Fodinibius salicampi: one gene and its partner. The protein of the gene in region 2 interacts with the protein of the main gene of each other region in a pairwise test. Links are inferred from orthologs where the notes say so. Each region holds a gene or a part of one and is shown on either strand. Other genes may lie near its edges. The genes, in order: rlmB and ABEB05_RS13710.

Region 1 (15,774 bases), 170 kb from region 2 along the record:
ATATGTGCAGAATAATGAAGGTACCCTTGTACAGATTGACAATGTTGTAGAACTCCAAGAGCAAAGCAGTCCGCCACAGCTATTTCGATTTAACCGATACGCATCGGCTACCATCTCGGCCGGGCTTGCAAGCGGAAAAACAATTGGAGATGGTATAAATGCCATGAATGCAATCGCTGATAGCGAGCTGGATGATTCATTTACCACTTCTCTGGCCGGACCGTCGCGGGATTACCAGGAAAGTTCTTCGAGTCTCTTGTTTACCTTTTTAATGGCACTGGTATTGGTATTTCTGGTACTAGCCGCCCAGTTCGAAAGCTTCAGAGATCCTCTGACTATAATGTTTACGGTTCCCCTTGCACTAACCGGCGCGCTATTGACGCTATGGTATTTCAATGAAACGCTGAACATATTCAGCCAGATTGGGATGATTATGCTTATAGGTCTGGTTACAAAGAACGGTATTCTCATTGTTGAATTTGCCAATCAGCGTCAGCGGCAAGGACTCAATATCAGAGAGGCAATTATTGATGCTTCAGCAGCCCGCTTTCGGCCTATTTTAATGACCTCCTTATCTACGGTATTGGGTATTTTACCCATTGCTCTGGCCTTGGGCGCCGGAGCAGAAAGCCGGACCTCAATGGGGATTGCTATCATTGGCGGATTGATCATAGGGAGTTTACTTACACTATATATCATTCCGGCTATTTATTCCTACCTGTCTTCCGAGAAATCAGCCGATGACGGTATCGATGAGGAATTGGTTAGAAAAGCAGAAAATCTGGAGTTGCAAAATGTTTAGTTTTCAATCTTTTTTGCGCGTTATAATACTAGTAATTATTAGTGGTATAGGATTATTCCATGCTGGCCAGGCTCAGGATACACTAGGATTGGATGAGGCCATTCAGTTGGGGCTTCAGAACAATTATGCCATTCAAATAGCACACAATGAGTCGGCCATTGCAGAAAACAATGCTTCCTTGGGAAATGCCGGTTTTCTGCCACGTTTGTCCGCTAATATTTCCAAGTCGCGCAGTGTTGAAGATAGTCGGACAGTATATTCAGAAGGCAGTCTGCCTGACCGGGAAGACGAAAATGCGGAGTCAACAACCACCAGTGCCGGAGTTTCGTTGGAATGGACACTTTTTGACGGCTTGCGGATGTTTACCAGCTATGAACGCTTCAATGAACTCGAAAGACTGGGAGAACAGCAGGCACGGTTAACCATTGAGCAGACACTGCAGGAGATTATCATTGGATATTATAACATCACGCAATTGAAGCGGTCATTGAATGCCCTTGAAAATACGGCAGAGATATCCCGGGAGCGTATCCGAATCGCTGAAACCAAGAAAGACCTCGGTTCCGGTTCGGAATATGACCTGTTGCAAGCAAGAGCGGACTTGAATGCAGATAGTGCCGCTTTGATTCGTCAGGAAACGGCCTTAAAAGACGCTAAAATTGTTTTTAATCAACTTTTGGCCCGTGACAGCCAAACAGAGTTTGCGGTTGTTGAAAACATACCTCTAGATGAGCAACTAGCTTATACCGACCTTGAACAGCAGATGCTGACAAATAATGTGCAATTAACGGCGGCTAGGATGAGCCAGGAGATAGCTGAGCTGGAGGTGAAAGAGGTGAAGGCCGAGCGCTATCCGGAAATTTCTGTAAATGCAGGATATAACTATAATAAAAATGAGTCGGGCGCAGGGTTTTTAGCTTTTAATGAAACTAACGGCATTAACTATGGTATTACAGCTTCGGTAGATATTTTTGATGGATTTAATATAAACAGGCGTATCCGTAATGCTGAGATTGCCCTTAAAAACCAACAGCTGGCCTTGGAGGAGCAGCGAGAAGTCATCCAGGCAAACCTTGACAGCGATTATCAGAACTATATTAACGCCTTAAGGCTTGTAAAGTTAGAATCAGAAAATCTAACATATGCGGAAAGGTCTGTTAGTATAGCGCTCGAGCGTTTTAAGCTGGGAACGATAAGTTCATTAGAACTACGTGAAGCACAACGAACACTAGTAAGTGCAGAAAACAGGCTTATTGAAGCACAATACGAAGCAAAGGTTGCCGAAACAAATTTGTTTCGTTTAAGTGGTCAACTTACCGGGGAAGGAGCGGGTGAATAACAGGGATTATCCGATCTCAAAATTCATGGTAACCTTAGAACCATTTTTAGTAAAGATCACATTATCGGCATACTGTTTCATCAGATAAACGCCACGTCCCCCTTCATTGAGTAAGTTCTGTTCTTTAAGTGGATTTGGAATACTTTCCGGATCAAAACCTTTTCCCTCATCCATCACCGAAATATCTAATTGTCGATCTTGATAGCTGGCGCTGATGGTTACAGTTTTATCTTCTTGCAAATCATTACCATGAACTATCGCATTATTTACTGCTTCACTGAGTGCCAGCATGATACGATTCTGATCTTCGTCCGAAAAGGACGCCCATTGTTGTAGTTCAATGACAAAAGGCTCCAGCTGTTCCAACGCTTCATAGGAGGAGGGTATAGACAGTGTTTTTTGGTCTGCTGAAGCCATGAACTAATTAATAACAATAAAGATTTTTATATATAAAACAAGTAGTAAAAGCCGGTATGTGTTTTGTTATGCGTAAATTCCACGCATCCTTAAAGTAGTAGCAACTTTATTAATTCCAAAAACATATGCAGCCTGACGGAGTGTGATATTATGTTCTTCCTTTACATTAAAGAGATTGTCGAACGCAGCCCGCATCATACGGTTCAGGCGTCGATTCACTCGTTCTTCAGTCCAAAAATATCCCTGCCGGTCTTGAACCCATTCAAAATAAGAAACGGTTACTCCTCCCGCATTTGCCAGGATATCGGGTACAACCATAATATCATTACCTTCTAAAATAGCATCGGCATTTGCCGTAACAGGTCCGTTAGCTCCCTCCACAATAACGCGCGCATTAATCTTATCAGCGTTACGGGGGCTTATTTGGTCTTCCTTCGCAGCCGGAATGAGTACATCACAATCGAGTTGAAGCAGTTCCTCGTTTGTTATTTTATCAGCTTCGGGATAACCTTCCAGTGAGTTACCGTTATTTTTGGCAAATTCTATGGCATCGATAATATCAATACCGTTTTTATTGTAATAACCTCCTGTAATATCACTGATTCCTATCACCTTAGCGCCCTGTTCATACATTAGTTTCGCACTTACCGATCCAACATTTCCAAAGCCCTGTACCACCGTTCGACATTTATTGGGAGCTAAGCCAAGCTTGTTGAGGGCAGCCAGCGTTACCGTCACAACTCCACGTCCAGTTGCTTCCTTACGTCCGTGTGAGCCCCCCAGGATGATGGGTTTTCCCGTTACTACAGCGGTTTCGGTTTTGTGAGCATTCATGCTGTAAGTATCCATAATCCAAGCCATAATTTGCTCATCGGTGTTCATATCGGGAGCGGGAATATCGCGATCCGGACCAAATACCTCAAGCATGTTTGCCGTATAACGTCGGGTTAGGCGCTCCAGTTCCGATGTTGAAAGCTTTTTAGGATCGCACCTAACGCCTCCTTTGGCCCCACCAAACGGGACATTGGCAATAGCGCATTTCCATGTCATCCAGGAAGCTAATGCTTTTACCTCTTCGATATTAACATCCGGAGCGAAGCGAATACCTCCCTTGGATGGTCCCAAAACATTATCATGGATAACGCGATAACCTTCAAAAACCTGAATATCTCCCGAATCCATTACAACCGGTATTGAGACGGTAATTTGCTTAACAGGATTAGCTAAATACTGGAACATGCCTTCATCGAGCTCAAGTATTTCGGCAGCAAATTGAAAGCGCTCCATCATAGATTTAAATGGGGACTCTTCATTTAGCTTGGGTCCCGGTTCTTTGTAATAGCCAGTTGTACGCATTTTTTCTTTGTTCGACATAGAAGGAAATCCAAGTGTGAGGAATTAGCATTTCTATTGTATGGGATTGGCTGATTTTTGTCCCATTAGTAATGCAAAGAAGTTATAAAAAATTTTTCAGATGATATAAGCACAATTTTTTGAAAAAAATTATGAATGGTGGTTATAAATAGCCTATTCTTTGGTAGCGAAGAAATATTAAACTGAAATTAATATGCATTTTTTGTGTTATTTATACATCTTTAAAGCCTTAAAAATGGCTTCGTGATCATCTTAGCATCTTGTCTATCATTAAAAATTGATAAATGTCTGATTCCCGGGATTCTGATACCACGTCCTTATCTTTAGCCTCTTTCCTATCTCCTCGTGTTCGGATTATGCTTCGGAAAGAGCGGACTTTTATAGCCCTGATTGGCTTTTTCTTCATTTTAGCCGGTGTTACTTTTCCCTATGCCGGGATCGCTAAATGGATTGGTTTTGCCCTTGCCGGATATTCGGCTATCGCAAACGACAGCATTCAAACGATAGGTACATTTCTTGCTTCTAATGAGGATAAACGATGGTGGGTTTTGTGGTTATTTATTGGAGGAATTTTCCTGGCAACGGTATTTTATAGTTGGTATATGTTTGATGGGGATGTGAGTAACCAGCGTTTGGCCGCCAAGGGATTTTCTGAAGCGCCCCAGTCATTTAGTTTTCTACAAATTGCTGCCCCTATCTTTCTATTGCTGCTAACCCGCATGCGTATGCCGGTTTCCACTACTTTCCTATTATTGAGTTGCTTTTCAGCCAGCGCTTCCGCTATCGGACAGGTTCTGGTAAAGAGTCTTTCGGGATACCTGGTAGCTTTTGTAGTAGCTATTTTTACTTGGATTGCATTATCACGGATAATCAGAAAGTATTTTGTCGGAGAGCCGAAAAAATGGTGGACGGTTTTTCAATGGATTACCAGTGGTACCCTGTGGTCGGTTTGGATTATGCAGGATGCAGCGAATATTGCCGTCTATCTCCCTCGCTCCCTTTCACTGGCAGAGTTTCTGGGTTTTGCCCTCTATATCTTTTTTGGTTTAGGAATATTGTTCTACATGCGGGGAGATAGGATCCAAAAGGTAGTTACGGAGAAGTCGGATGTACGGGATATCCGATCAGCCAGCATCATTGATTTCGTATATGCTATTATTCTATATATTTTTAAAATACAGAGTAATGTTCCTATGAGTACTACTTGGGTGTTTATAGGCTTACTGGCAGGAAGAGAGATCGCGATGAGCTTTACAGATGCCCGTGGTAAGGGAAAGCCATTTGGAAAAAGCCTGAAGTTGGTCGGTAAAGATGCTGGCTATGCCTTATTCGGCCTGGCTGTATCCATTGCGTTGGCTGTAGCCATTAATCCCGATATAAAAGTAGGTATTTGGAATTATCTCTTTGGATAAGAGGCTCATTTCAGGATAGTTTGTCTATCTGACCTTGCATTTAAGCAAAATTTAATGTTGATTCTACACACTAAAGATTTTCTATAACCATTTATTAATGCTTAAGGAGTTTTATCGGATAAATTTGTTACTACCATGGACGCAAATGTTCTGGTTTTAAATAAGGATTATCAGCCGCTAAGTGTATGCTCAGTACATCGGTCGGTCAAGCTTCTCTTTTTGGATAAGGCCGAAATGCTACACGACTATCCCGATCGCACCCTGCGTACCGTGAGCGAGGAATATTCGTATCCTTCGGTTATTCGCTTGCGACGCTATATTAATATCCCATATAACAAGATTGTACTTAGCCGGAAGAATATTCTAAAACGTGATGCCAATACTTGCCAATACTGCGGTGCTGCTTACAATCTTACTATTGATCATGTTATGCCTAAAAGCCGAGGGGGAAGAGACAGCTGGGAGAACCTTGTAGCAGCTTGCGACGATTGTAACGTAAAAAAAGGAAATCGTACGCCGAAAGAAGCTGAAATGCCGCTAAAACGAAAACCCTATCGGCCGGTTCATATTACCTTTTTACAGTCTGTCATGGGGAGTGTGCAAGAAGATTGGAAGCCATACCTGTATATGTAGTTATTTGATTACGTATTCTTTGTTATTTGGCCTCACCATTTACTGAAATGCAGCAATAATCAAGAGACTTTGACTCAATAAGACAACCGCCTTCTTCATAAGATTTACATAAAAAATTCGTATTTTTACAGTTCGTTATTCACTATTAGCTATTGCTTGCTGATCTGATAACAAATAACTAATCACCAATATCAAAACATGAGTAGTAAAGGACGAGTATTAGTGGCGATGAGTGGAGGAGTAGATTCTTCCGTGGCCGCTGTAATGCTCAAGGAACAAGGATATGACGTCATCGGAATTACGATGAAGACATGGGATTACTCTCGGGTAGGGGGTAAATCCGACAAGGAAACGGGTTGTTGTACAATTGAGTCTATGAATGATGCCCGTGAGATTGCCGTGAAATACGGTTTTAAGCACTTTATCGTAGATATTCGCGATGAATTTGGTGATTGGGTAATAGATCGTTTTGTGGAAGATTATATGAGCGGGCGTACACCTAATCCCTGCGTGCTGTGTAATACGCATATTAAATGGGCGGCATTACTGCGTCGTGCAGATAATCTGGGTTGTGAATTTATAGCAACCGGACATTATGCAAACGTACGTGAAGAGAACGGCCGGTACGTGATATCCCGCGGTCTGGATCCGCGTAAGGACCAATCGTACGCTTTATGGGGTGTGGAGCAGAAGCATTTAGCTCGCACAAAATTCCCCTTAGGTAGTTATGAAAAGACAGAGATTCGGGATCTTGCAGAAGAGTTCGGACTTAATAAAGTAGCTGATAAGCCTGATTCATACGAGATCTGTTTTGTACCGGATGACGATTATCGTCGGTTTCTTAAAGATCGTGTTGATGGTCTGGAAGAACGCGTGAAGGGCGGCAAATTTGTTGACCAGGATGGAAATATTGTTGGTGAGCACGAAGGGTATCCTTTTTATACCATCGGCCAGCGTCGTGGATTGGATCTTGCAATGGGGAAACGGGTATACGTTACCAATATTAATCCCGACACAAATGTAATAACTATTGGGGAAAAGAAAGACTTGGTTAGTACAACCTGTAAAGCTAAGAATGTTAATCTCAGCAAATATGGGGAAGTACCTGGTGGTGAAATGGAAGTTACCGGGGCTATTCGGTATAATGATGATGGTGCAATCGGCCATCTCCGTCAAACTGGAGATGATGAAATAGAGGTAACCTTTCCCACTGGTCGTGAAGCCATTGCCCCGGGACAGGCAGTAGTCTGTTATGAAGGGAACGATGTAGTTGCCGGGGGATGGATACATAAAGTGAATATCGATACCGATATTTTACAAGAAGCATAATTTATATGAATGCTGTTCGTTATTTAGTCTGCTCAAATATTATTTGGGCAGACTTTTTTATTGAATGGATGTAACATATGGTGGTGGATATCCGTCTACGACTACCAAACATTATTATCAACTATGAACTTTAAATAATTTTACTATGCAGAAGGCCAGCTATTATTTGTCAGCAATGCTCATGGTTGCTTGTTTTACGCAACCCGCAACCGCACAGTTTGAAGGAGAAATTACCTTTAAAACCTACGAATACAGCAAGGGGCAGGAAAAAGAATCTGATGGGTTTAATCTTTATGTCAGGCCTGACCGTATTTTACTGCAGGGAGAGAATCAATACCAATTTATGGAATCTATTCAAACAGAAGGGGTTTTGGTGCGACTGGATAAACAGGATTTTGTATTTCTGACGGGTGATAGCAAGGCGCTTCAAATTGCGAAGTCAGATATTACCTCTATGATGAAAATGTTTGGAAATGATGCTAAGGAAACTGCAGATGATTATGATATTCGGTACAGCAGAACCGGAGATACAAAGGATATAAGAGGATACAAGGCTGAAAAGTTTATCTTCAGAGAAGAGGAGGATGGAGAAAACGATAACTCAGTGGTATGGATGACAAAAGAGATAGACGTTAATTGGGGAATGTTGGCCGAACCATGGAACGATAATATGGATGCCCTGATTAGCAGTAGCTTCCCCGCAGATATTATTTTTAAAGAAAAATATTTTCCGCTAAGAGTAGAACTATATTCAAAAGGTGAATTGCGATCGGTATTGGAGGCTACGAAAGTGAGTAAAACTCCGGTAGATCGCTCGCTGCTCGAAGTAAGTTCCGATGTTAAATTGATGAATTTTCAACAATATCTTTTCCAAAAGATGAATGATCGCTAGTGTTGATGGTAATTGACGTTGGCTTCCCTTTCCCTAAACTAAAATATCAAGGAATAAAATTTATTTGATTTGCCCTGGCTTTTAAGGATGACTTTGCTAGTGGCGCTGCTAATGCTGCCGGCTGTTTTATATTTGATCTGGAGATATCGCTATAGCTCCCGTATTCTTTTGCCGGAATCATCCGGATGGTCTTTTACTTTGCCCATGATAGTTGGTTCCTTTTATCTTTTTCCGGCAGCTGCTCTTGTCTATTTCTATATTGTTGGTGATATAGATATCCTTAAGTTCCCCAAATTGTTGACCTACTGGTTTTGGTTTGGATTGGTGTTTGTCTTTCAGTTAACCACCTGGGTATTGATAGCAGATGGCATACAGCTCATCGCCTCATTTGTATCCGATCAAAGGCAGACCATAAAGTACCTGTTTGCTCAGAGTTTATTCGTCCTTTTTGTGATTATCTTTTGTTTTACCGGCTGGAAGACCTACAGAGATACCACACAGGTAGAAGTAAATAATGTTACGTTGCCGGTTAAAAACCTACCTGAAAAGATGAATGGATTTAGAATCGTACATATCACCGATATTCAGGGGGATGAATACACCGGCCGCCGCGAGATAGCAAATTATGTTGATAAAATAAATAAGGAGCAGCCGGATATCGTTGTTTTTACCGGGGATCTTATCTCTTATGGTACTGATTTTATTAAAAGCTCAGCCGAAGAATTTGGACGAACAGCAGCCCCTTTGGGGACCTATGCTGTTGTCGGTGATCATGACTATTGGGCCGGAACGGAAAATGTAGAAAAGGCTCTCCAACAGGAAAATATTCCATTGCTAAAGGATGAAAACTATACTATAGAAGTTGACAGCTCTATTTCGGTATTGATTACCGGGGTAACGGAAGTATATAGTAAAAGTTCTTCTCCTGCTGTTGTTGATTCGCTCACAGAGACGGCCGGAGCAGCTACGCTGAAAATTTTATCTTCTCACCAGGTCAAAGACCATCTGATTCAGAGTAGTAAGAATAGCAATTATGATATGATACTGGCTGGCCATACGCATGGCGGACAGATACATGTACCATTTTTAGGAATGCGTTTTTCGGCAGCAGGACGGGAAACACCTTATGTCGGAGGATTGTACCGGGAAGATAATCTGCCGATCCATGTTAACAACGGTTTAGGGTTTACACTGGCTCCCATTCGGTATGATGCCCCGCCTGAAGTTACCGTTATAGAATTATCCACGGAATAAGTAAATAGGTAATCTATCAGGTATCGTTTTCTATTAGTTCAATCATTTTATCAGCGTTATGAGTTGGTAGTTCGCAACTATAATTTTGACAAACATAGGCAGTGGCTTCCTGCTCCTTCACAGGAAAGTCTTTAAGAAAGGGGGCTAGTTCTTTTATTGAATCATCATCTGGATCATTTAATAAGACAAGAGTGTTTGGCAAAAATCGGGCCTGCAAAGATTGAAGTAAATCCTGTGTGGATTTCTTATCTTTTTCTCCGCTGATAATGACTTCTTTTCCTCCCGAAAATGTAAACAGAACGTTTTGGAGGGCAAAGCCAAAGCTGGTGGGAGCCTTTTGCATGTTATCAGCAAAAATTTGGTGCATCTGGTCCGCCATTTCTTCCCATTTGGAATTGCCGGTCAGACGCCCGAGACGAAGCAGGTTTGACCAGGCTACGGAATTACCAGAAGGAAGGGCGCCATCATGAAGCTCTTTCGTCCTTCCCAACAACTCTTCGGCCGACTCGGATGTGAAATAGAAACCTCCATTTTCGTCATCCCAAAAAAGATTGATAAGCGTTTTATTAAGAGTTATTGCCTTTTCTAAATAGGAAGATTTGAACGTAGATTCATAAAGTTCAATAAGTGCCCAGGTCAAAAAGATATAATCGTCGGCATGGGCATCAATCGCTGTTTTACCGTTTCGAAAGCGATGTTTAAGTGTACTATTATTCCACAGGTGACTTTCTACAAATGAAAAACAGTTTTCAGCCTGTTTGAGGTATGTTTTTTCCTCAAAAACTCGTCCGGCTTTGGCCAGTGCAGCAATCATAAGACCATTCCAGTCGGTTAATATTTTATCATCGAGTAGGGGAGGGGTACGTTCACTTCGCACTTCCAGCAGTGTTTCCCGAATGGAATGAATGAGCTGGCTTAACTTTTCTGAAGACATATTGCGTTCATTTGCCAGCTGGGAAATAGATTTTGTTAGATGCGGAATATTTTTTCCGGTTTTTCGGCCAGTGGCTTCATCTTGGTGATTACCCTCATCTGATAAGTTAAATACCTCGATAGCCAACTCTGCTTCGGTTTGAGGAAGAGCTTCCCTGATTTCTGAAATGCTCCATACATAGAATTTCCCTTCCTCTCCTTCACTGTCTGCATCTTCAGCTGAATAAAATCCACCATCCGCATGTTGCATTTTCCGCTGCACATAATGGAAAATTTCATCAGCTGTTTTTTTAAAGAGAGAATTGTTTGTACACTGCCACCCTTCAGTATAGGCCATCATCAGCATAGCCTGATCATATAACATCTTTTCAAAATGGGGTAAAAGCCAGTGGCGATCGGTAGAATAACGATGGAAGCCCAATCCTACCTGATCAAATAGTCCGCCCTGCCGCATATTCGTTAGGGTTTTTTCTACCATCTGTATAGCTTCGGTATCTCCCGTTTGCCTAGCATAGCGTAGTAGAAACATAAGCTTATGTGATGCGGGAAACTTTGGGGCGGAACCGAATCCACCGTGTTGCTTATCGAACTGTTTTTTGAAATGACGGTAAGCTTTGTCTACGGCTGATGAATCGAGCGGATTGCCCGGAGAGAATTTATTGGACTTTTGAAACGCTTTTATAATTTGGTCAGTGGATTTTTTAATCTTTGAGCGTTCCTTTTCCCATAATTGACTAATCCAGGGGATAAGCTCGTGCATGCCGGGTCTTCCCTGGCGCCCCCGGCGCGGAATATAGGTCGCAGCATAAAAGGGTTCTTTTTCCGGTGTAAGAAATACATTAAGGGGCCAGCCTCCACTACCTGTAAGCATCTGGCAGACGGGCATATACGTATTATCAATATCAGGTCGTTCTTCCCGGTCGACCTTGATATTGACAAATGCCTGGTTCATCATGGCTGCTGTTTCTTTGTCTTCAAACGATTCATGAGCCATAACGTGACACCAATGACAGGTGGCATAGCCAATGGATAAGAATACCGGTTTGTCCTCTTTTCGGGCCTTTTCAAAGGCTTCTTCCCCCCAGGGGTACCAGTCTACCGGATTGTGGGCATGCTGAAGTAGGTAGGGACTGGATTCATCCGCCAGTCGATTTGTATTCTGTTTGTTTTTATTTGAGGTCATTCTTCTTCATCAACTTCTTTTGTAAAGCGCTGACTATAGTCTACCAAAAAACGGTCATAACTGTCATTGAACAGCTCAGACGAAATCATAAAGTCGGCAGACGATCGATTACAGGCCACAGGAATATTGTATAATACCCCGATGCGAAGCAGAGCCTTAACATCTACATCGTGGGGTTGGGCCTGTAGTGGATCCCAGAAGAAAATCATCATATCAATTTCGTGCTTAGAAATAGCGGCTCCTATCTGTAAGTCACCTCCCAGTGGGCCACTGCTAAAACGAGTTACATCCAATCCTATCTTATCGGCAATTAATTGTCCTGTGGTACCGGTGCCAAATAAATTGTGTTTAGAAAGAGAACCTTGGTTGAAGTCACACCAGTCGATCAGATCTTCTTTCCGGTGATCGTGAGCGACAAGTGCTATATTTTTTTTACTCGACATGTTCTTTGAGCTATGTGCAATAGGTGGATTGGCATTCTTATAACTCTTGTTACTGTTATTCATTTTCTTAAAAGTAATTTAAAGTGATTATTGCAGAAGAAAGCTATGCTTCCTTTTCAGTAGATAAGCTAATGTAAGATACGGTAGCCCTCAAGCGGTAATTAATTTTTGTTTGTTCTTATAAAACGGGAAGAAATGACTTCGGGAATTAACATTCTAAGCGTTATATTTGGGTTCTATTCACTTTTCAAAACTAATCGATAAAAAAGAGTATTATTTATGGCTGTAGAACGAACGCTAACCATTCTAAAACCTGATTGTGTACGGAAAGAATTAATTGGCGAGGTAACTCGTCGCATTCAAGAAGCAGGTTTCAAAATTGTTGCACTGAAAATGACCCGGTTAACCAAAGATACGGCCGGTGGTTTTTATGCGGTTCATAAAGAACGCCCCTTTTACAATGAACTGTGCGAGTTTATGAGTAGTGGTCCCTGCGTACCAATGATTCTGGAAAAGGAAAATGCGATTGAAGATTTCCGTACTTTCATTGGAGCTACAGATCCGGATGAAGCAGAAGAAGGTACCATACGTGCGGATTTTGCAGACAGTGTAGGAGAAAATATTATTCATGGCTCCGATTCAGTAGAAAATGGAAAGAAAGAGTCCAACTTTTTCTTTGCCGAGCAGGAAGTAGTAGCCAATAAAGCTTAGGGTAATCGCTTAGGGAAACCGGGCTGTTCTTATTTTTAATCAGCAGCCTGGTTTTCCTAAGATTTATTTTGGGACTGCGATAGCGGTGGGAAGTTTATTTTTTTGTAAGTTCTGTTATATATAATGATCAATGATAATGTATAGATCATATTTTTTATCAATTCTTATTTTTCTGACCATAGGCTGTCAAGCCCAAAGCACGGATGATGCGGCGGTTACAGTAGGTGCCAAGGTTTTGTTGGATAATCATCTTGAAGAATTAGAGGGGAAACGCGTAGGACTAGTAATGAACCCTACAGCCCGGGTGGAAGGCATCCATATGTTGGATATATTGATAGCCAGGGATATTAATGTGACAGCTCTTTTTGCAGCTGAGCATGGCTTCCGTGGAGATATGGGAGCGGGAGAGACCATTGAGGATGGAATTGATCAGGCTACCGGGCTTCCGGTCTTTTCACTCTATGGTGAGAATAAAAAACCTACGGAAAAAATGCTTGATGAGGTAGATATTTTACTCTTCGACATGCAGGATGTGGGGGCTCGCTTTTATACCTACAATGTGACGATGGGAAATGTTATTGAGGCGGCTTCAGAACATGGGGTCGCCGTTTGGGTATTGGATCGGCCGAATCCTGCAGGCGGAAATTATATTTCCGGCTGGATGCTTCAGGAAGAGCATAAATCCTTTGTGGGAGCGTATCCCATTCCGATGGCGCATGGCATGACCATGGGAGAATTGGCAAAAATGATGGTCGGAGAGGAATGGATTAAATTTCAAGAAAAAGGAGAGCTTCGGGTCATTCCCATGGAGGGATGGGATCGGTCAATGACATGGCCGCAGACGGGGCTTGAATGGATTCCGCCATCCCCTAATTTACCAACCTTTCGGCACGCTTATGTATATTTGGGAACGGTACTCTTCGAAGGGGTAAATATTTCGGAGGGACGGGGTACTGCGGATCCTTTTTTAAAGGTGGGATCTCCCGCAGCTACGCTTTCTACCAGTCATATTGCCCGGCTCCGCCGTGACTTTAACGGGGTTAACATTGAACGTATTTCCTTTCGTCCCCGGTCGATACCTGGTAAGGCCCCAAATCCTAAGTTTGAAGGGGAACGCTGCCACGGTATGGAACTGCAAATTACGGATCTGAAACGGTTTAATAATCCGGTGCATCTGGGCGTTCGCATGTTGGCAACGATGCTGGATGCGACTCCCGAGGCCGAGCTTAATGATTTTATCCAAAAGCTGAGCGGTATTAATAAAGAAGAATTGATGCGACAGTTGGAGAATGAATCGTATCTTGAACACTGGAGCCAAACGGCTGAACAGTTTAGACAGCAGCGGGCGGATTATCTCCTATACGAGTAAACGTAAATTACCTTATCGTTTGCGTTTCCACTCATAGCTAAGCAATGCCGCACTCACAGAGGCGTTTAAAGATTCTACCTCATTTTCCATTGGAATTTGAAAGTGATAATCGCAGTGTTCAAGCGTCTTTTCCCGAATGCCGTGTTCTTCATTGCCAATGACAAAAGCAAGGGGCCTGTCTACTTTTAAGTCCCAAAGGTTCTGATTGCCCGCCATATCCAATCCTCCGATCCAAAAACCCTCATCTTTAAGCTTCATAATAGCCTGATTCAGGTTGCCGGTCCGTATAATAGGAATACGTCCTGCTGTGCCGGCCGATGTTTTGTAAACAGTCGCATTAACAGGAGCCTGACGGTGCTTTGGAACGATAACGGCAGAAAGGCCAGCTGCCGCAGCAGTGCGAAGAATAGCACCAAAATTTCCGGGGTCCTCAATTTCATTTAAAAGTAAAATAGCTGGATAGGATTCGGTGTCTACGGTATCCAGCCAGTTGTTGAAATCTTGGTAGGGAGTAGAACTTATTAAGGCAACCACGCCCTGGTCATTGACCGAACCAACCAGCTCATAGAGTTTCTGGCCAGGTACGTGCGAGATAGGGATCCTATGATTCGAGGCCTGCTCAAAAATTTCCGAAATCTGGTTATCGTGCAGGGAATTGCGCACAAAAATTTTTTCGATATGCTCGGCTTTGTTTGAAAGAGCTTCTCGAATGGGGTTACGACCGTAGATATAAATATCGGATTGGGAATCTGACATGAAAAAATAAGGTTGAAAAAACAACAATTTCAGTTAATTTGTAGGTAATCAAAAGACCTACTAATCTTGGATATCCGTTATGAGTAAATCCAGAAAACATAATAATTGGAAAATACCATCGGATGAGCCTAATATAAGAGATTCTGCGTACAGTACCGGTATTTCGAAGTGGATCAACCAGATCCATTCGTCAACAACTATTAGCTTAGTTGCGGGAATCAGTCAGGTAGGGGTTGGTTTGGCCGTGATTACTGTTTCTATACTGGGATTTATACAGCCGATTTGGGTCTCAACACTGTTGACGATGATTTCCAGCTTGTCTACGATGATAGGTTGTTTCTTGGTGTACCATACGATTACAAAGATGCACGATCCCAATAAATTGTTGCGTGACGCAATGAAAAGAGTGACCGAATCGAAAAATTAGCATGACTGATTTTAGCAACGAAAAAGAGCAGGAAAAATTGGAATCGTATCTCAAAATTCACCTTAAAGACGACTCGCAGTCGCTATCTGTGCAGGAACAGATAGAAGAACTGAAGAAAAAGGATCGGAATAAATGGATTATGCTGGCAGTGAATATTGCAGCTGTGCTTATCTTTGGTTATTCCTTCTATTTTGACATCACGGAGCTTAGCCAAACGTTTTTCATTATCATAGTGGCGGTTTTTGGGATTAATGTGGGACTTATTTTTTATCAGAAAAAACAGCTACGGGAACTTGTTGAATATTTGAATTGGAAACAGCTACATGGACAGGGATAAATTAACTTTTATTGCCGGCGCATTCATTTTTTTTACTATTGGTATCTTAGCTCAGCCCCTTATGTCACAAGATTTGTCGCTTCCTGTTTTATATCATTCGAATGATGATAGTTTTTTAGTGATTGCCCATCGGGGAGCCAGTGCTCAGTATCCTGAAAATACG
Region 2 (15,803 bases):
TTTGTAATGCCAGAAGCCCAACCATAAAATAAACAACTCCCTTGGCGATGAAGCCAACCCGGGCTATAATTTTGATAACGGTTTGTTTGCTTGAATTCATACAAATAGCGGATAGATATCAGCTGATATACTAGTGTTTATATCTCACAAGGTAATGTGAAGGACAGGAACTTACTAACTTAAACAGGTTGTGTCGCTCTTTTTGTCACTAAAGGAATAGAATAAAACAAGAGAGGTAATAAAATAAATGAGCCGGTGACTGGATTCGAACCAGCGACCTATTCTTTACGAGAGAATCGCTCTACCCCTGAGCTACACCGGCATTAGATCAGAAAAATATAAGCATTGTCCAACTTTTATACCAAGTAGTTAAACAATTGTAAGATGAAATAAAATAATTGGTGTTACAGAAAGCTCTTGATTATTTTCAGGTTCTGAAAAAATGAATAAATATTATATGGAAAACTTTTTATCCGCAAGTCCCGTTACTTTTTACTTAGTCGCTGCAAGTGTATTGGTATCTCTTGCCGCACTGTATGCTTATCCTGCTATGTTGCAGACAGGATATTTAAAACCCTATCGTACAGTTCGGGAGCATAGTTGGTACGAACTTTTAACCTCCGGTTTTTTGCATGCCAACCTGGGGCACCTATTTGTTAATATGTTTACTCTCTATTTTTTTGGCCCGGTAATGGAACAGGTCTTGGGACCCATATATTTTTTAGGGCTTTATGTAACGGGATTAATTGTATCGGGTCTGCCTTCGGTGGTTAAGTTCAGGAATGATCCCAATTATGCTACGCTTGGAGCTTCCGGGGCTATAGGGTCTGTACTGTTTGCTTTTATTTTTCTCTTTCCCATGGAAAATATATATCTGCTGTTGATTCCCATACCTATCCCGGCTTTTGTATTTGCTATTGCCTATTTGATATACAGCATCTATGCCAGTAAACAAAAAGAAGGGAAAATAAATCACGAAGCACATTTGGCAGGAGCTATATGGGGGATTGTATATTTAGTCGTTTTTGTACCCAATTCTATCGATCATGTTCTAACAGTTATAGGCTTAATATAAAATCAGCATGAACCCATTAGGATCCATGCTGATTTTTATACAAACAATAAATAGGACAGCTGTTGTTATCCGTTTTTGGAACGGAAATCAGCCATGAAATTAACCAGGGTCTCTACACTTTCCCGGGGACAAGCATTGTACATGCTGGCCCGGACACCGCCTACGCTCCGGTGCCCTTTAAGGGTATATAGATCATGTTCTTCCTGGGCTTCTTTAAGAAATTTTTGTTCGAGATCTTCTGTTGGCAGCCTGAACGTAGCATTCATGATGGATCTGGAATCTTTTTCTACAGCTCCACGATAAAAATCATCCTTATCAACTTCATCATAAAGAAGTGCTGCTTTCTCTTCATTAAACTTTTTAAAGTAGGAGAGCCCTCCTTTTTGCTGAATCCATTCGAGTACCAGGTTCACCATATACACATTAAAGACAGGAGGCGTATTGAATATTTTTTCCGTATGCGTCTGGTATTGCAGGATGGTTGGTACATTATCCGTATCTGCCTGGGCCAGAAAGTCCTTGCGAATAATAACAATAGTCACACCCGCGGGACCCACGTTCTTCTGGGCGCCGGCATAAATAATTCCATATTTGGAAACATCAATAGGCTTGGACAGAAAATCGGAAGAGGCGTCACAGACCAGCGGGACTCCATTGGTTTCCGGTTCAGTAGAAAACTGGGTGCCGGCTACCGTATTGTTTGATGTAAAATGTACATACTTTGGATTGTCACTAAAATCGAGCTCATCGTTAGTCGGTACTCTGTCATATCCACTCTCGCTACTGCTAAATGGTCGATGAACGTTTCCAAATAGCTTGGCCTCCTTTATAGCTTTATTTGACCAGCGTCCGGTATCGATATAATCGGCTGTTTCGTCTTCAGATAAGAAATTGAAAGGCGCCATCATAAACTGTGAGCTGGCCCCTCCCTGTAAAAACATAATTTCAAAATCATTGCCCAGACCAAGAAGCTCAGTCAAACGCTCTTTTGCCTGCTGGTCAATTGCTTCATATTCCGCACTACGATGACTCATCTCCATGATGGAGCGGCCTTTATCTTTGTATTCAGTTAGTTCATCCTGGGCCTTTTCGAGTACTTCCAAAGGTAATGTAGCAGGTCCTGCGCTAAAGTTATGAACGCGATTCATAATATGTATGGGTGTTTATGTGATTAAAAAGTATGGACAAGCAGTCCAGATTGTAATTTAGGTTCAAACCAAGTTGATTTTGGCGGCATTAACAAGCCATTATCCGAGACTTCTATCAATTCTTCTATGCCAGTGGGGTACATGCTTACAGCCATTTGGGCTTTACCATTTTGTACCAATCGTTCGAGTTCTTCAGTACCCCGGATACCGCCTACAAAGGAAATATTTTCATTGCGGCGGGGATCAGAAATTCCCAGCATAGGATCAAGCAGAAATTCCTGTAGACGATGAACATCCAGTTTTTCCACACTGTTGGGCTCATCGGTAATCGGCAAGGTCATCCCATACCACTGTCTATCGATATAAATGGAAATATCACCTTTTTCAGAAGGTACGGGATCGACATCAACTCGGAGTTCAAAATTTTGGTCAAGTTCATTTAGAAAATGATCCGGAATTTCATGTACGATCCGATTATATGCCATGATATGCATATCAGACATCGGAAAGGCTACCGCCGGGAAAAAATTATACTCTTCTTCTCCGGTATGGTTCTCATTTTCCTCTTTCATCTTTGCAGCAGCACGGGACGCACTTTTGCACCGATGATGTCCATCTGCAATATAAAGCTTTGGAATGTTCTGGAAAGCATTCTCAAATGGTTCAGTATGCTCAACTTTCCATAGCTTATGTCGTACCTCATCCAGAGCCACATAGTTGTAAAGTGGTTCCTCTCGGGTTACCTGATCGATGAGATCCTGAGTCTTTTCATCATCCTTATACGTAAGCATAACGGGCTCGGCATGAGCCTGCTGCGTGAGAATATGCCGGGTGCGGTCGTCCTCTTTAGTAGGACGAGTCAGTTCATGCTTGAGAATCACTTCATTATCGTAGTCCTCTACCGACACACAGGCAAAAACTCCTGTTTGGGTTCGTCCTTCCCGAATGAGTTGATAAATATAAATAGAAGGTTGCTCATCCTGTTGAAGTGTTTTCCCGGACAGCAACTGCTGAAGGTTCTCAGCCCCTTTTTCATATACAGCATCATCATGGGGATCTGTATTATCCGGCAGGTCAACTTCCGGCCGACTTACATGTAAAAAATTATGGGGGTTGTTTTCAGCTATCGTTTGCACTTCATCAAAAGTAATAACGTCGTAAGGAACAGAGGCAATTTCTTTTACCCGTTTTGGGTCCGGCCGCCACGCTTTAAAAGGATGTAAATGAGCCATTAGGTTAAATAAAAATTAAACAAAATATCAGCTATCAAAGGTACTTGGTAAAAAGCAATAATTAAAGTTTCAAATCAGAATAAAATAATCTGTTTAATCATTGGGGAAAACAGGAGGCAATACTAATCCAGAACTTTTATGTGCAGATTTTTCCACCTGACTTTGACCTCATTGCCTTCGGTTGCGGAGTGGATTTGAAGGGCGATGGAACCGGTTGCCTGACCGATTTTCTGATCCTCCAATGCGACCATTTTTTTATCATTCAGCCAGCTGGTTACTTTATCGCCTTCCACGCGGATAACCATATGATTCCATTCCCCGGGCTTTAGTGCCTTTTCATCTTCCGGACTGGGTTTTTTAAGCCATCCTCTACCATAAGATTCATAAATTCCCCCGGTATGAGAACCTAACGGGGCTACTTCTACCTGCCAGCCCTCTATTTTAGTCCCCTCAACACTGGATCGAATGAATACGCCGCTGTTTCCATTGGATTCTTGTTTAAAATCCAGGCTTAAAACAAAGTTTTTATAGGTCTTATCGGTTGTCAGGTAACCATATTCTTTATCAGGGCCACTTTCGCATACCAGCTCGCCATCTTCGACATACCAATGCTCGGTACCGTGAATCGTCCAGCCGGATAAATCTTTCCCATTGAATATAGGCTCAAACTCCTGGGCGATAGTGGGGTTGGTTAACAATAGAAAGGTGCATGCCAGCAAAAAATATTTCATGCCTCTGATTAATTCATTTATTTTTAGAGTCAGATTAAGAACATTGAAGCACAATATCGAATGAATGGAATAATTACAAATCTGTTTATTCCTAATCAAAATCATCTAATTATTAAAAATTGGTAGCATATGGATCAAATGAATTTTGACGGAGATAACTTATCAGAAGATAAACAGCAACAACTTTTATTTATGATGCTTGTTCAGCAGCATCAGCAAATAGCGATGATGGGGATGGGGAAAATTGAAAACCCAAACACCGGGGAAGTAGAAAGAGAACTGAAGTCGGCAAAGTTTGCCATTGATACCCTGGTAATGTTGCAGAAGTTTACCGAAGGAAATCTTCCCAAAGAGTTGGATAACTATCTGAAAGAGACGTTGAATAATCTGCGTATGAACTATGCCGATGAGACTGAAAAAGAGGATGAAAGTGATGAAGGACAAGAAGAGTAATACCCTGAAACGAGTTGCTGCGGCGGGCGGAGTAGTTGTAGATACCCTTGATAAGGATTCCGATCCCAAAGTATTGCTAATACATCGCAGGGGCGTATGGGATTTACCTAAGGGAAAGCTTGAAGAGGGGGAATCGATCGAGGAATGTGCCATACGCGAAGTATCCGAGGAGGTCGGTCTTAAAACCGATCCAACCGTTGTTTCACCGCTTATAGAGACTTATCATGAATATGAGCGGTCGAATACCAGGTATGGAAAAACAACCCACTGGTATTTGATGAAGCTTAATTCCAACAACTATGAGTTCGTGCCACAAAAAGAAGAAGGGATTGAGAAAGTAGAATGGGTTCCTCTGGAAAAAGCAAAAGGAAAAGTGGGATATGATAACTTAAGAGAGGTCCTCGAAGAGTTATAAGTTAGTTATGTAATGCCGATATTAAATCATATCTCCCGAATAGAAATAAGAAAAGGCCGCTGCAAGAACAGCGGCCTTTTCTTTTATGAAAATAACTGGTTAAGTAAAACTAGTTTTGCAGACGGTAGATAATAGGCAAGCTGTATTGAACGCGTACCGGTTCTCCACGTTGGCGCCCGGGCTTAAACTTCGCCTGTTTGACCACGCGAAGGGCCTCTTGATCAGCCCCGCCGCCAATGCCCCGAACAACCTTGGGGTCTTCTACATTTCCATCTTCAGTTACAATAAACTGGACGATAACACGACCTTCTATTCCGGCACGTTTTGCCCGCTCGGGATAGTTTATCTTTTGTTGCAGCTCGGCCAACCCGCCAATCAGTTCGGGCATCTGTTCTACCGCTACAAAGAAATCCTCTTCCTCCTCTTCTTCCTCCTCGGGAGGTGGCGGCATATCCAGCGGTTCATTTAGGTTCATGTCGGCATCCAGGTTAATTTCCTGGTCTTCAATGATCTCGTCGTTAGGCACTTCTACCGGCACCTGTGGCTTGGGCGGGGGGGGAGGGGTTTCCTCTTGCTGTGTTTGGATGACTTCCTCCATCTCAACCACTTCCTGCTCTTCGGTGAGATCCGTATCCGGACTATCTGCGACAAATTCCACTTTCATTGCTACAATAAAAAGCAGCAATACTGCCACAAGTCCCAACTGAAGAAAGACCGTGTAATACTTCCTTAAATCGGATTCGGGTTCTTTTCTTTCTTGTATACTCATAACATCCTCCGCACTGATTCTAAGACAATTTCGTTAATGTTTGCCTAATGAAACAAATAATTATATCCAATTTCTACTTTTGTAACTTTTTTAAACAAAAAAAATTGTATAACCATTTCGTGGAGAGGTTAGAAGGGCTCAAAACAGCAAAGGCGCACCAAAAAGTGCGCCTTTGAGATACTTTGTTATTTAATGTAAAATTAGTTTTGCAGGCGGAATATAATAGGAAGGCTGTACTGGACACGTACGGGCTTGCCGCGTTGACGTCCAGGCTGAAACTTCGCTTCCTTCACTACTCTCAGGGCTTCCTGATCGCATCCGCCGCCAATGCCGCGAATAACTTTGGGGTCTTCTACATCACCGGTTTCAGTCACAATAAACTGAATAATAACCCGGCCATCTATTCCGGCGCGTTTTGCCCGCTCGGGATAGTTTATCTTTTGTTGCAGCTCGGCCAACCCGCCAATCAGTTCAGGCATCTGTTCCACGGCTACAAAGAAATCCTCTTCCTCCTCTTCTTCCTCTGCGGGAGGCGGCGGCATATCCAGCGGCTCATCAAAATTTAAGTCAGCATCCAGGTTAATTTCCTGGTCTTCAATGACTTCATCGTTGGGAACCTCTACCGGTACCTGTGGTTTGGGCGGTGGTGGGGGCATTTCTTCCTGCTTAGTCTGAATGACCTCTTCCATTTGAACTACTTCCTGCTCTTGTGTTAGGTTGACATCCTGCTGAGATGCCCGGAAATCAATTTTTGTAGCTACAACAAAGATGAGAAGGACAGCCAAAAGTCCAAGTTCCAAAAAAAGTGTATAGTAATTACGCAGATCTGCTTCGGCAGTTTTTCTGCTTCCTTGTTTTGACATGACAATAAGCTTTATGTTTCAGGGTTATTTTATATATAATTGCAATTTATACATTTACCCTATTAAAGCAAATAAATCAGCTATATTTTTTTACGTACAACTATAATTATTGCAATGATAACCCAATAGAAATTGGAAGCAGATCCATTTATATCAATGGCAAAGCTTAGTTTGTTAATCGGAAAACTATTGGCTGGGACATTTTAACCCGCACCGGTTTGCCGCGCTGACGTCCCGGCGTAAATTCGGCTTTTTTGATAACCTCCAGCGCCGCCTGGTCGCATCCGCCGCCAATACCGCGGATAACTTTGGGGTCTTCTACTTTACCGTTTTCGGTTACGATAAACTGAACCGTAACCCTTCCTTCAATGTTCGACTTTCTAGCGCGCTCCGGATATTCTACATTGTCATACAACCACTCTTGTCCGCCTTTAATTTTAGGCATCTCCTCCACGGCCATAAAGAAATCCTCTTCCTCCTCTTCTTCCTCGTCGGGGGGGGGCGGCATATCCAGCGGGTCATTCAGGTTCATGTCGGCATCCAGGTTAATTTCCTGGTCTTCAATGATCTCGTCGTTAGGCACTTCTACCGGTACCTGTGGCTTGGGCGGGGGAGCAGGTATCTCCTCTTGATCTGTTTGGATGACTTCCTCCATTTCAAGCACTTCCTGTTCTTCGACTAAATTTACGTTTTGCTGAGAGGACTGGAATTCTATTTTGGTAGCCACAATGAAAATGAGCAAAACAGCTATAACTGCAATTTGAAGGAAAATAGTATAGTATGTTCTGAGATTAGCTGTGGGTTCTTTTCGTCGATAATCCATAATATTAAGTTTTTAATACTAAGTAGTTAGTACTAAATAATAATAAAATATGGTTATTATCAACTCTTTAGGGTAAAATTATTCTTCAGGGATTATTTTTTGGAGGAGAAAGACCGCAACCAGGCAGCCGCCCGCATCAAAAAGGATGTCATAAACATCGGCATGGCGGTTCAGGGCGGGAAGGCTATATTGGAGGAACTCTACAAATATTCCGAAAAAGGTGCCAATGAGAAAGATGATCCAGATACTTGTGTTGCCCGAGAGAGCAATATTGTGATAAAGTCCGAGCAAAAGCGTCCAGCTCCCAAACAGAAGAAAGTGGCCGATCTTGTCGTAGCTAAATAACTTACTGTGGGAGAACGTCTCGGCCGGCAGCAGCATAAGGGCCAGCATTAATATAGTGAGTCCTACTATAGCGGTTACCAGGAGATAGGTATTATTTGCCAGAAAAGTGTAAAGCGCGGTAGGTTTCATATAAAATCTGTTGGTTCCGGTAGATCTCTATTGGTATCTAAATAGGTAAATAGTTTTTTCTTTCCGTTTAAAAGAGCCTGCGCGCAACTGTATTCGGGGGAATAGTCGAGTGCCAAATAAGCTGATATCTTACCGGCAAGCACATCTCCGCTGCCGGCGCGCGCAAAATAGCGGGTATCGTAATTTGTCAGATAGCTGTCTCCGTTTTTAGTTGATACTATACCCGGCATGCCCTTGGATAGCGTCGTAACATTATGCTCAGCGGAGAAATTACGAACCAAATTTAATCTTTGATAGTCCTTTTTTACATCCTGTTCCAGCAGTCTCGCAAGCTCACCGGGATGTGGAGTTAAAATCCATTGCTTTTCCTCAAATTCTTTCCACTTCTGAGATTGCGCAAGGGCCCACAGGGCATCGGCATCTATAACTGTTTTCCGGTTATTTTGGGATAGAAAATCTATTACAAAGCGTACGGTCTCTTCCTTTCGGCCCAGTCCGGGACCTAACAGAACCGCTCCCTGTTTTTCCCCGACAATTTGCCGGACATCCGGCAGGTGTGCTTCGCTGAAACAGGTATCGGATTGTTCTCCCACCGGTTTTTTTATGATCGAAGGAAGATTATGTTCATAAACTGAGAGCAATCCACGTGGACATACTAAAAAAACGGCGCCCAGCCCCTCGGCCCAGGCACTTTTAGCAGCCATGACAGCGGCACCGGTCAATCCTTCCGAGCCGGCAATAATATAAAGAACACCTGTATCATATTTGTGAACTCCAAGCGACGACTGATGTTCCGACACCCAGGATTCGTCTATTAAGAAGGTATTGCAGGAAGTTTTGAGCTCGTTGGGGAATGGTAATTCGCAGTAGGTGACCTGACCGGTGTGTAGTGGGCCATCCTGCAGATAAAAACCTTGTTTGCGTCCTCCGAATGTAAAGGTATGATCGGCTTTAATAACCTTTCCCATGATTTCACCCAAATCAGCATGAAGTCCGGTGGGGATATCTATGGAAAAAACAGGTACCGATTGCTGATTGGCCCACTGAACGGCTTTTTGATAATCCCCGCGAAGGTTACTATCCAGACCAGTGCCAAGCATGCCGTCAATAATAAAATCGAAGGAGGCCTGTCCTGAGAAGTCATCCCAGCTGTCATAAATAGAGATCTTATTCTCCGGATCAAACTTTTTGAGTAGTTCAAAATTCTTGTGGGTATCCGGAGAAAGACCATCCATACCGCTTAAAAATACGATAGATGCATTGATATCGTGCTGGATCAGGTATCGGGCAATAACCAATGCATCACCCGCATTATTTCCTTTTCCGCAGAGATATATCCCGTGAGATAGTTCAGGGTAAATATTTAGTATTTGTTGACTGGCCGAATAACCGGCAATTTCCATAAGGGTAAATCCCTCAATACCGATTTCATTGATGGTCTGTTCATCGATATCTCTGCTTTGTGCAGCGGTAAACAGATAATGTGATACGGGAGCATTAAGCATAATTACCAGAGATTGTTGAACAAAAAGAGTTCGATTATGGTCAGTCCGAATCCGGTGACAATTCCACCCAAAAGTTCCGGAAGGGTATGGACGCTCAGGCGATAGCGCGACCAAACCATCACTGGTAAAAGTAGAAAAAGGATTGTTAAGGAAAAAATATAAGAGTTGAGGCTCGCCAATGAAGGGTAGAAGAAAGTAAGGCCGAGGAGAATAGCCCCAGCAGAAGCAAGAGCACCGGTGTGGATGCTTATTTTCCAAGAGAAATTAATGAGCAGGCTTATGATCGGATTGATAAAATAGATCGCTGAAATAATAACGATGAGAGGGTCCAGGCTCTCCAGATTAAAGAGGAAAATCAGGAAAAGTACGAATGCACTGATGATGGAATAAATATATAATCGGCTCCGGGTTTCCCGTACCGGCAGATCCAAAGAAATTATATGCTTGGTACGGATCAGGTAAAAAGCCAGGATCAGCGGGATAATGGTATAAAATATCAGGGCCGCAGAAGTTACCAGAAAGGTAGTTAATGCGGGTAACTGTAATATCCAGCTGATAATAAAGATCACAAGCGGGGATAGAAATAGCGGATTCAGCAAGTCGGATACCACCCGGGCCAGCACGTTCTTCCCGAGGTATCTGTCCAGGCCGGTACCGCTATCTGGTGAAATGTGTTTCAATATGTATTGTATGATTGATTAGTAAGCCCGTGCAAAAAGAACTTTCTGTTTTGAAGGCTTGCCGGTTACCATACATTCTCCTTCTTCTCCGTCTTCGAGGGGAATACAGCGGATAGTTGCTTTTGTTTCCTCTTTTATTTTCTCTTCGGTTTCAGCAGTGCCGTCCCAGTGGGCATAGACAAAGCCCCCCTCGTTTTCGATGATGTCCTTAAACTCATCGTAGGAATCTACCGAGTGGGTATTGTCCTCGATCCGTTCCTTCGCTGTAGTATAGAGCTTTTCCTGGATGGTCTTAAGCAGATCATCCACTCGTTGGGCCAGTCCCTCGCGCTCCACAATATTTTTATCCAGTGTATCGCGGCGGGCCAGTTCGGCATTGTTGTTTTTAAGGTCGCGAGGCCCGATGGTGAGCCGTACCGGGATGCCGGTAGCTTCGTGCTCATTGAATTTCCAGCCCGGACTCATGTTCTCCCGGTCGTCCACCTTAACCCGGATATCGCGTTCTTTAAGCTCACTGACGATATCGTCACAGTAATCCATTACTTCTTCTTTTTCCTCATCACTCTTCCAGATAGGTACGATAACCACCTGGTTTGGAGCCAATTTTGGAGGGAGAACCAATCCCTGGTCATCCGAGTGTGTCATGATAAGTCCACCGATCAATCGTGTTGAAACGCCCCAGCTGGTAGCCCAGACGTACTCATGCTCTCCTTCCGAACTCTGGAACTTCACGTCAAAAGCCTTTGCAAAATTTTGTCCCAGGAAGTGCGAGGTCCCAGCCTGCAGCGCTTTGTTATCCTGCAGGAGCGTTTCGATGCAATAGGTGTCTTCTGCACCGGCAAAGCGTTCGGATTCCGTTTTCACTCCTTTAATGACTGGCATGGCCATAAAGTCTTCGGCAAAGGTGCGGTACACTTCCAGCATCCGCGTGGTTTCCTCAACCGCCTCTTGTTTGGTGGCGTGGGCGGTATGCCCCTCTTGCCACAGGAACTCCATGGTTCTCAGGAAGAGGCGTGTGCGCATCTCCCAGCGGACGACATTGGCCCACTGGTTAATAAGAATGGGAAGGTCGCGGTAGGATTGAATCCAGTTCCGGTAGGAATCCCAGATAATAGTTTCAGAAGTGGGCCGGACAATAAGTTCTTCTTCCAGCTTAGACTCCGGGTCTACTTCCACGCCGTCGTCGGTACTTCTAAGGCGGCTGTGGGTTACCACGGCGCATTCTTTGGCAAAGCCTTCCACGTGCTTGGCTTCTTTGGAAAGAAAGGATTTCGGGATAAAGAGCGGGAAATAGGCATTTTCATGGCCGGTATCTTTAAACATCTGGTCCAGGGCCTGCTTCATATTTTCCCACAGGGCAAATCCATTGGGGCGGATCACCATGCTTCCGCGCACCGGGGAATGATCCGCCAGTTTACCTTCGCGAATGACATCCTGGTACCATTGTGAAAAATCTTCTGTGCGTTCCGTGATTTTGTTAGCCATGTTATTCTACTAATAGAAAAAAGGTTTATAATTCAGACGCTAAAAATAAGGCGAAAAACAGGACCCTCAAAAAAGAAGTTGGGTTCCCTTTTAAGGATAGGCACACAATCGGATTGCAGGCATGAGCGCCTGCGGGGGGATTAGCTCTCGGAAAGATGCAAAAGAGATTTTTTCCCTTAATATTTTGATAGAAAAGTTATATATTTGGCAACTCTTGATTTGAATGGCGTGGTAGCTCAGTTGGTGAGAGCGTCGGATTCATAACCCGGAGGTCGGCGGTTCGATTCCGCCCCACGCTACTCCATACTATATATCATATACCATATCTCCCTAAGTAGTTGAATATAGCTGCTTGGGGATTTTTTGTTTTGGGGATCGGAAGCTGGGGCGTGATAAACAGTGTATGTAATGTATCCGTCGTTTTTTATACATTCTATATTGACTGCAATAGTTAAAAGCAGAGAGGAGAGAAAATAATCATTTCAAAAGTTTGCAAAATTGGTTAGTTATCAGTCTGGGCTTTTTTAGTAGTTGAAGCAGAAGTCCTACTCAAAAAAGAAAGAGCGGGAAACAGTTAATTAAACGGGTATTTATTATGAAATCCTTCCTCACATTTATCTTTACGGTTGTTCTTGCTACATCACTTTTTGCACAGGATTATGCCGTACAGCAGCTTGAAAACTCTCCGCGTCACCACGAGTGGGTTGAATTGGAATCGAGTGGACGTACGATGCATAATTTTGTGGCATACCCTGAAAGCTCAGAATATGCTACCGTGGTTATTGTGATCCATGAAAATCGCGGACTTAATGACTGGGCGCGCAGTTTCGCCGATCAGCTGGCCGAAGCCGGGTATATAGCCGTCGCCCCGGATCTTATTTCCAATACCGTGGATGGAGTAGAGAAAACCTCTGATTTTGAAAACTCTGACGCGGCACGCGAGGCCATTTATAATCTGGATGCCGAAATGGTAACGCAGGATTTGAAGAACGTGCTTGAGTATGCACAATCCATAAAAGCGGGGAACGGGAAAGTTGCTGTAGCAGGATTTTGCTGGGGCGGGTCTCAATCCTTCCGCTTTGCCACCAATGCGGGCGATGCCATTGAAGCGGCCCTGGTATTTTACGGGACGGGGCCTGACAATTATGAAGATTATAAGCGCATTGAAGCACCGGTTTATGGATTCTACGGAGGAGATGACCAGCGTGTAAATGCGACGATTGAAGATAGCGAGGCGATGATGGAGAAGGCCGGGAAAACCTATGAGTACGAAATCTACGAGGGGGCGGGACACGCTTATATGCGCAGCGGCGATGATCCCGAAGCGCCGAAAGATGACCCCAATGTGCAGGCGCGTAATGAATCGTGGGATCGCTTAAAGAGTATTCTTAAAAGTCTTTAAGTGTTTATTTAGGAATTAATAAGTTTTTAAAAAATTCCCTAACCGCTCTGATGAGGCTGCTCCAAAAGTAACTATAACAAGTTGTACGCCTTATTTTGTTAGGTGTAGGATAAATAAAAATGTCCCTTGTCAGGATTCCAGGGGGGGCTAGCGCCGTTTTTGGGTCGTTACAAAAATGGAACAAGACAAGGAGACATGTTTAAAAATTCTGCTCTTTTATCTCGGGAAATGTTCTTTATCTTCTCCCGTCTTTTAACGTTTTCCTTACCACTTTTGGTCGCCAAAAGTGGAGCAAAAACGACCGGCGAACCGGCTTCGGCGTTCGGCATCGCTCGGTACGGAAATAAATGAAGATCTCGTTTATTCGGTTGCCCCAACAAGGGGAAAGTCCGGAAGTATCTCCTGCTTTTATCACAGCTTTCCCCATTTATTTCTCTTTCGTACCTCCCGCTCCCTTTCCACGCCTCACCTGCTAAGGCCGGTGGGTTGGAATAATGTCCCACCAGCCTTGCGAACAGGATAAGTCCATTGGAGCACAAAGAAATAAACCGGGGTCTGGGGAATAGCGGGAACGCTAAGAGCAAAAACAACTAACGCAACCCGGCGCTCCCCGTATTGAGATTTATAACAAAACAATATCTTGCTATTCCCCAGCACTTTTTTCGTCTATTTTTTGGTGACAAAAAATGGACACTGCTTATCAATAAAAACACAAAAAGGGTTGCCTAAACCATTATGCCATGGTGCATTTATGTTTTGTCCCTTTCAAGAATGGAACAATATTAGTGATTACAAAAAACAAAATGTATCAAATCATCCCCTTGCCTCCTTCAGTTTACATGCAGTATCTTTTCAACGGCCGTGCCGAAAGGGGGACTTGATTCCCGGCCTTGTATTCCCTCCGGATCGGTGGGATATTTCTTAGGAGGGTGCTTTGATAGATTCTACGGCGCAGGCTTTTTCTTGTGTAACGATAACCATGGCTGCTCCTGGTGTCAGTAATATTAACTTCTGGTGTCGGTGACACTAACTCTTGGAGTCAGCGATACTAACTCCTGGTCATAGTGACTCTAACTCCCAGTGATAGCGTTACTAAGTAGTAGTGGTAGTGTCTCTGACTCCCAGTGGTAATAGCGCTATTATTACATGGCAAGGTGCGGTCGGTATCTGGGATGACACATGGCTATTATTTTATCCGGAGTTAGAAAAGATTTAGCCGTTAAGCGCGTTGACAAATATAATATCCCAAAATTATTGCCGTAAAGGAGGGATGGATATTGTCTGTTAAGATTAGCTATTGAGGTGGTCAAACCAGGGATTTTCATATCTTTTCTTGTTGAATCAGGTTATATATATCCGTAAGAAAAGTTATTTCAACATTTAAGATTCTTTTTTGACATTTTATCGTAAATAAACGAGACTAAACAAGCTCGATATGAAAAGAAAATATTAAACTAAACCGTTCAAAATTATGGCACGTCCTGTAACTTTATTTACTGGTCAGTGGGCTGACTTATCATTGGAAACTATAGCAGAAAAGGCATCCTCTTGGGGGTACGACGGACTGGAGCTTGCCTGTTGGGGAGATCATTTTAATGTTCAAAAGGCGCTCAGTGAAGATGGTTATTGCGAGCAGCGCAAAGAGTTGCTCGCCAAGTATGATCTGAAGGTATGGTCGGTCAGTAATCACCTGGTGGGTCAGGCGGTTTGCGATCCCATCGATAAGCGACACAAGGAGATTCTTCCGGGCCGTATCTGGGGTGACGGTGAACCCGAACAGGTGCGCCAGCGGGCTGCAGAGGAAATAAAGGATACTGCAAGGGCAGCCGCTAAGCTGGGTGTCGATGTGGTAAATGGCTTTACCGGCAGTTCTATCTGGTCAAAGATGTATTCCTTTCCTCCGAATACGCCGGGATTAATTGACGAAGGATTCGAAGATTTTGCCAACCGCTGGAATCCCATCCTCGATGTATTTGATGATGTAGGCGTGCGCTTTGGTCTGGAAGTGCATCCTACCGAAATAGCCTTTGATATTGTAACGGCCGAGCGGGCTATTGACGCACTGGACGGCAGAAAAGCTTTTGGATTTAACTACGATCCGAGCCATATGGGTTACCAGGGCGTAGATTATATCCAGTTTATCCGGGAATTCAGTGACCGTATTTATCACGCACATATGAAAGACGTATGGTGGTCTTCTGAAACCCGCCGTTCGGGAGTCTTTGGCGGACACCTGGAGTTTGGTGATGTTGACCGGTACTGGGATTTTGTTTCTATCGGTCGCGGAAGGATTGACTTTGAGCGGGTGGTTCGCGCATTGAACCGCATTCAGTATGACGGGCCGCTTTCCGTTGAGTGGGAAGACAGCGGTATGGATCGTGAGTTTGGTGCCGAGGAATCTTGCCGATATGTTAAGAATATCGATTTCCCCGCTGCCGAAGGGGCCTTTGATTCCGCCTTTTCCGAAAACGACTAAATATTAGTCAGGGCCGTATCCTCTCCTTCAGGAAATGGATACGGCCATTTTTATTTAATCTGGTAGGCAGTATTTGGGATAACGGAGAAAATAAAGTGAATCGTTATTCTGATTAAATAGATACTTCTTTATTCTTCAATTTATCATCCTGTTAGTAAATATTTCTTTGTAGTGGGAATACCGTTCCCGTTTATGATGATTTTTTGGAGGCTTTGGTTTGCCACTTTTGGCAAATGGCAGAATGCGGATAATCCGGTACAAATGCCCACTTA

Evidence for each region.
Region 1: the proteins of ABEB05_RS13710 (region 2) and rlmB interact in binary tests that used the Escherichia coli proteins (3 or more experiments, as listed by UniProt). The link is inferred for Fodinibius salicampi from one-to-one orthologs.

The regions. Positions count from the first base shown.
Region 1 is NZ_BAABRS010000004.1:190,039-205,812, forward strand. Bases 12,976-15,774 are described here. They hold rlmB (23S rRNA (guanosine(2251)-2'-O)-methyltransferase RlmB), read right to left. Parts: upstream 14,848-15,774; coding sequence 14,104-14,847; downstream 12,976-14,103. Other genes in these bases: ABEB05_RS14440 (exo-beta-N-acetylmuramidase NamZ family protein), read left to right, coding at 12,976-14,091; ABEB05_RS14450 (hypothetical protein), read left to right, coding at 14,927-15,274; ABEB05_RS14455 (hypothetical protein), read left to right, coding at 15,276-15,611; ABEB05_RS14460 (glycerophosphodiester phosphodiesterase), read left to right, coding at 15,598-15,774. Outside these bases: ABEB05_RS14380 (efflux RND transporter permease subunit), read left to right, coding at 1-802; ABEB05_RS14385 (TolC family protein), read left to right, coding at 795-2,141; ABEB05_RS14390 (ATP-binding protein), read right to left, coding at 2,148-2,558; ABEB05_RS14395 (Glu/Leu/Phe/Val family dehydrogenase), read right to left, coding at 2,625-3,914; ABEB05_RS14400 (hypothetical protein), read left to right, coding at 4,217-5,344; ABEB05_RS14405 (HNH endonuclease), read left to right, coding at 5,480-5,977; tRNA 2-thiouridine(34) synthase MnmA, read left to right, coding at 6,176-7,306; ABEB05_RS14415 (hypothetical protein), read left to right, coding at 7,452-8,198; ABEB05_RS14420 (metallophosphoesterase), read left to right, coding at 8,286-9,452; ABEB05_RS14425 (thioredoxin domain-containing protein), read right to left, coding at 9,469-11,568; ABEB05_RS14430 (methylglyoxal synthase), read right to left, coding at 11,565-12,011; ndk (nucleoside-diphosphate kinase), read left to right, coding at 12,291-12,722; more of ABEB05_RS14440, read left to right, coding at 12,859-12,975. UniProt on the Escherichia coli protein: Specifically methylates the ribose of guanosine 2251 in 23S rRNA.
Region 2 is NZ_BAABRS010000004.1:23,987-39,789, forward strand. The notes cover bases 7,235-10,062. They hold ABEB05_RS13710 (NAD(P)H-hydrate dehydratase), read right to left. Parts: upstream 9,489-10,062; coding sequence 7,980-9,488; downstream 7,235-7,979. Other genes in these bases: ABEB05_RS13700 (energy transducer TonB), read right to left, coding at 7,235-7,509; ABEB05_RS13705 (VanZ family protein), read right to left, coding at 7,588-7,983; ABEB05_RS13715 (hypothetical protein), read right to left, coding at 9,491-10,062. In the rest of the region: ABEB05_RS13650 (DUF1206 domain-containing protein), read right to left, coding at 1-100; ABEB05_RS13660 (rhomboid family intramembrane serine protease), read left to right, coding at 458-1,075; serC (3-phosphoserine/phosphohydroxythreonine transaminase), read right to left, coding at 1,141-2,223; ABEB05_RS13670 (DUF1015 domain-containing protein), read right to left, coding at 2,247-3,455; ABEB05_RS13675 (3-keto-disaccharide hydrolase), read right to left, coding at 3,578-4,186; ABEB05_RS13680 (DUF1844 domain-containing protein), read left to right, coding at 4,316-4,639; ABEB05_RS13685 (NUDIX hydrolase), read left to right, coding at 4,620-5,054; ABEB05_RS13690 (energy transducer TonB), read right to left, coding at 5,164-5,823; ABEB05_RS13695 (energy transducer TonB), read right to left, coding at 6,024-6,686; more of ABEB05_RS13700, read right to left, coding at 6,853-7,234; more of ABEB05_RS13715, read right to left, coding at 10,063-10,168; proS (proline--tRNA ligase), read right to left, coding at 10,187-11,653; ABEB05_RS13730 (dienelactone hydrolase family protein), read left to right, coding at 12,249-13,055; ABEB05_RS13735 (hypothetical protein), read left to right, coding at 13,342-13,578; ABEB05_RS13740 (sugar phosphate isomerase/epimerase family protein), read left to right, coding at 14,527-15,531. UniProt on the Escherichia coli protein: Bifunctional enzyme that catalyzes the epimerization of the S- and R-forms of NAD(P)HX and the dehydration of the S-form of NAD(P)HX at the expense of ADP, which is converted to AMP.